2 regions of the Streptomyces sp. Wb2n-11 genome follow, and region 2 is predicted to be linked to the other one. Evidence: predicted binding sites of a transcription regulator. Region 2 holds the regulator's gene; the other holds the start of a gene.
What was found. Region 2 encodes HspR, which represses chaperone genes until heat shock. Its sites were predicted from a motif close to TTGAGNNNNNNNNNCTCAA; they were not measured.
Positions count from the first base shown of each region.

Region 1: the regulator HspR is predicted to act here: its motif matches at 1,208-1,226, upstream of lon (endopeptidase La).

Region 1 covers NZ_CVPB01000001.1:2,311,692-2,314,141, forward strand. The annotation lists gene lon (endopeptidase La) at 1-1,185, opposite strand, end outside; gene BN1555_RS10180 (GNAT family N-acetyltransferase) at 1,347-1,655, shown strand; gene BN1555_RS10185 (hypothetical protein) at 1,728-1,958, shown strand; gene BN1555_RS10190 (spermidine synthase family protein) at 2,084-2,450, shown strand, end outside.
Region 2 covers NZ_CVPB01000001.1:3,361,882-3,364,331, forward strand. The annotation lists gene BN1555_RS15270 (fibronectin type III domain-containing protein) at 1-793, shown strand, start outside; gene BN1555_RS15275 (heat shock protein transcriptional repressor HspR) at 946-1,407, opposite strand; gene dnaJ (molecular chaperone DnaJ) at 1,409-2,450, opposite strand, start outside.

The sequences.
Region 1 (2,450 bases), 1.1 Mb from region 2:
GCGTACGCCGCCGAGCGCGACCCGTACGAACTTCCGGCCCATGGCGTGGGCGACGGACTCGCCGAGCGACGTCTTGCCGACGCCGGGCGGGCCGACGAGGGCCAGCACCGCGCCGCCGCGACGGCCGCCGACGACGCCCAGGCCGCGCTCGGCCCGGCGCTTGCGGACCGCCAGGTACTCGGTGATGCGCTCCTTCACGTCGTCCAGGCCGGCGTGCTCGGCGTCCAGGACCGCCTTGGCGCCCTGGATGTCGTACTGGTCCTCGGTCCGCTCGGTCCAGGGGAGTTCGAGGACGGTGTCGAGCCACGTCCGGATCCACGACCCTTCCGGGGACTGGTCGGAGGACCGTTCCAGCTTGTCGACCTCCTTGAGGGCGGCCTCGCGCACCTTCTCGGGCAGGTCGGCGGCCTCGACGCGCGCCCGGTAGTCGTCGGACTCGTCCTCGCCGTCCTTGCCGTTGATCTCGCGCAGTTCCTTGCGCACGGCGTCGAGCTGGCGGCGCAGCAGGAACTCGCGCTGCTGCTTGTCCACGCCCTCCTGGACGTCCTTGGCGATGGACTCGGCGACGTCCTGCTCCGCCAGGTGCTCGCTCAGCCACTTCACGGCGAGCTTCAGACGGGCCACCGGGTCGGCGGTCTCCAGCAGCTCGACCTTCTGGGCGGTGGTGAGGAACGGCGAGTAGCCGGAGTTGTCGGCGAGGGCGGAGACGTCCTCGATCTGCTGGACACGGTCCACGACCTGCCAGGCGCCGCGCTTCTTCAGCCAGCTGGTGGCGAGCGCCTTGTACTCCTTGACCAGCTCGGTGACCGCTCCGGGGAGGGGGTCGGGCAGCGTCTCCTCGACGCTCGCGCCCTCGACCCAGAGCGCCGCGCCGGGCCCTGTCGTCCCCGCGCCGATCCGGACGCGGTCGCGGCCGCGGATCAGGGCGCCGGGGTCGCCGTCCGAGAGCCGCCCGACCTGCTCGACGGTGCCCAGGACGCCGATCGCGGCGTACGTGCCGTCGATACGCGGAACGAGAAGGACCTGCGGCTTGTTGCCGCTGGAGCGGGCGGCGGCCTGCGCGGCCTCCACCGCGGCGCGTACGTCGGCGTGGGAAAGGTCCAGGGGCACCACCATTCCCGGCAGCACTACCTCGTCGTCGAGCGGCAGCACGGGCAGGGTGAGCGGATTGGACGTCGATGCCATGATCTCCCCTTCGGCAGTGAACTTGAGCTATGCCGACTCAATGCTTGTGAGCTTCCGAATGTTCCCGAGCGCGCGTTCGCTGTGAGCGATCAGCGCACGGCACGGGTACCGGCGCCGGCGTCCCCGAGGGCTACACGCTCAAGTCCTGGCGGCGCGGCGGCGTGACGCGCCTGTTCGTCGCCGCCCCCGACGGCGGGTTCGCCGCGCGCGGCCAGGTCGCCCCGACCGGCAGGACGGCAGTGGTGGACCAGGTGGAGACGGCCCCCGCGCACCGGCGCAAGGGCCTGGGCGCGCTGGTGATGCGTACGCTCCAGGACACGGCGCGCGAACAGGGTGCCACGGCCGGGATCCTGGGCGCGACGACCGACGGACGGGGGCTGTACGAGTCGCTGGGCTGGCAGGCGTGCGCCCCGTTGACCGGCGTGACGTACGCGGCCGGGACGGTCCGGGGGGCAGGGGCCCCGGCATGACGGCGCACCCCGGCTCCGGCGGCGTCCTCGGCCCGTACACCGAGGCACCGGCGCACGGCGGCATCGGCCGGGGTGACCGCGGCCGATGCCGTGCTGCTCGGGGCGCGGCTGAGCCGGCTGCCGATGACGGCGTACGGAGGCGCGGTGCACCTGGCCGCGCCCGGCGGTGCGGCCGCCGTGTGGGCGTGGTCGATGCAGCGGGGGCCGCAGGTGGCCGCCCGGGTGGTGGCGGGTGCGGCGTTCGTGGCGGGGGTGGCGCTTTGCGTACACCGCGGGGCGCGCCCCGAAGGACCGCGCGGCTGACCGGCACCCGGCGTGCGCCGCCCGTCCGGGTCCCGGCGGGCGAAAGGGTTTGATCCCGCTGCCGCCCGGCGCCAGGATGACGCCGACGACAACAGGAAGCACTCGGACCGTCCCGGAGGTTCCCCATGGCCGTCCAGGCCCACCCCCAGACTCCGCACGCCACCACCATCGACCGGCGCGAGGGCCCGTACGGGGAAGTCGTTCTGCGGGAGCGCGGGGAGCACTTCGAGATCATCGCCAACGGCTGCTTCCTGATGGACACCTCCGACGGCCGCTCCGAGCGCCTCCTCGTCGACGCCGCCCTCGACGCGCTCCTCGCCGGAGCCGGCCGCCCCTCCCCCGACCTCCTCATCGGCGGCCTCGGCGTCGGCTTCTCGCTCGCCCGCGCCGCCGCGCAGCCGCGCTGGGGGCGGATCACGGTCGTCGAACGCGAGCAGGCCGTCATCGACTGGCACCGCGAGGGGCCGCTGGCCCGGATCTCGGGCGAGGCTC
Region 2 (2,450 bases):
CCGCGCTCCCGAGGACCTCGACGTCGAGACGGTGGTCGGCACGACGGAGGCGCTCACCCTCCAGGACACCACCGGCCAGGCGGGGCAGCGCTTCCGTTACCGCGTCGCGGCCGTCGACGCGGTGGGCAACGAGTCGGCGAGGACGGAGTGGGTGTACGGTCGGCGGGCGGTCGGCCCGGACGCCGTACCGACCGCGCCGCAGGAGCTGACGGGCACGCTCACGGGCGGCCGGCTGGAACTGGGGTGGGCGGCGGGCCCGTACGTCCCGGTGACCGGGTACCGCGTCTACAGGAGCGCGACGAGCCCCGTCCCCACCGGCGCCGGCGCGGAGCCCTACCGCGTCACGCGGGACCCCGCCCTGGCCGTCGACGACGTCCCTGCCGACGAGCGCGGCCACTTCTACGCGGTCGTCGCCGTGACCCGGTACGGCGTCGCCTCGCCCGCCTCGGGCTCCTTCAGGCCCGTGTACCAGGCGCACCGGCCGCCCGCCGCGACCCGGATCTACGACGTGTCCGGCCACGACGGGATGGTGTGGTTCGTCTGGGACCACGTGGAGGCCGACGAGGGCGCGCCCGCGGTCACCGGCTACCGCGTCTACCGGGCGACGGAGCCCGGTGTCACGAAGGAGAACGCGACCGCACTGCCCCTGACCACGGACAACGAGTTCAGGGACACGGACGTGACCAACGGGGCGGCGTACTACTACGCGGTGGCCGCGGTCGACGCGGAAGGCGGCGAGGCACCGCTGTCGGCGGAGGTCTCCGCGACGCCGGAGGCCGACGCGGCCCCCTGACCGGGGGCCGCCGCCGGAGCGCCGGGCCCGCGGGGTGATCACGTCCGGCGTTCCCCCGCGCGGACCCGGTGCCACGCCCCGGACACGCCGAAGGGGCCGGCGGACACGAGGTCCGCCGGCCCCTTCGGCCGGCCCGCGGGGCTACGGCCTGTTCAGGTCTTCTGCTCACCCGGGCGTCTGCCCGGCCGCCAGACCACCAGCGCGCTCGCCTGCTGCACGTCCTCGTACCGGACCAGGTCGCGCCGGTACGACGCGTGCACCTGCGCCTCGCGCTGCTGCAACGCGACCGCCGCGCCCTCCACCGCCGCCGAGAGTTCGGCGACGCGCTGCTGGAGCGCGATCACCTGGTTCTCCAGCTCGATGATGCGCTTGATGCCGGCCAGGTTGATGCCCTCGTCCTGCGACAGCTGCTGCACCTGGCGGAGCATCTGGATGTCACGGGCCGAGTAGCGCCGGCCACGCCCGGCCGTGCGGTCGGGGGAGACCAGGCCGAGGCGGTCGTACTGCCGCAGGGTCTGCGGGTGCAGACCGGAGAGCTGTGCCGCGACCGAGATGACGTACACCGGCGTCTCGTCGGTCAGCTGGTACGGATTACGGCGCTGGCGCGGGTCCATCTCATGCTCCCTTCGCGGCCTGGAACAGCTCCGCCCGCGGGTCCTCCCCCGCGGTCGCCTCACGGTAGGACTCCAGTGCCTGGCGGGCCTTGTCGTCAAGGCTCTTGGGCACTTCGACCTCCACGGTGACCAGCAGGTCGCCGCGGGTGCCGTCCTTGCGGACCGCGCCCTTGCCGCGGGCGCGCATCGTGCGACCGCCCGGCGTACCGGCCGGCAGCTTGAGGGTGACCGGCGGCCCGCCCAGCGTCGGGACCTTCACCTCGCCGCCGAGCGCCGCCTCCACGAAGGTGACGGGCACGGTGACGGTGAGGTTGTCGCCCTTGCGGCCGAAGACGGGGTGCGGGTCCACGTGGACCACGACGTACAGGTCGCCGGCCGGACCGCCCCGTTCACCGGGACTGCCCTTGCCGCGCAGCCGGATCCGCTGGCCGTCGGAGACACCCGCCGGGATGCGGACCTGCATGGTGCGCGAGGACTTGGCGCGGCCGCTGCCCTTGCACACGTCGCAGGGGTCCTGGGCGATGAGCCCGCGGCCCCGGCAGTCGACGCACGGGTCGGTGAGCGAGAAGCCGCCACCGCCACCGCGCGACACCTGTCCCGTACCGACGCAGGTCGGGCACACGCGGGGCGTGCCGTTCTTGTCGCCGGTGCCGGAACACGCCTTGCAGGGTGCCTGGCTGGACATCCGGAGCGGGACCGTGGCCCCGTCGACCGCCTCGGTGAAGCTGAGCGTCACCTCGGACTCGATGTCCTGGCCGCGGCGCGGCTGCGTCCGCGCACCCGGACCGGCACCCCGGTTGAACAGGCCCCCGAACACGTCCCCGAGGCCGCCGCCGAACCCGCCGGCACCGCCGGTCTGGGCCCCGCCCTGGGCGCCTCCGAAGAGGTCGCCCAGGTCGAAGTTGAAGGTGCCGCCACCGGCGCCCGGGCCCGGACGGAATCCGCCGTTCCCGAACAGAGCACGCGCTTCGTCGTACTCCTTGCGCCGCTTGGGGTCGCCGAGGACGTCGTTCGCCTCGGAGATCTCCTTGAAGCGGTCCTCC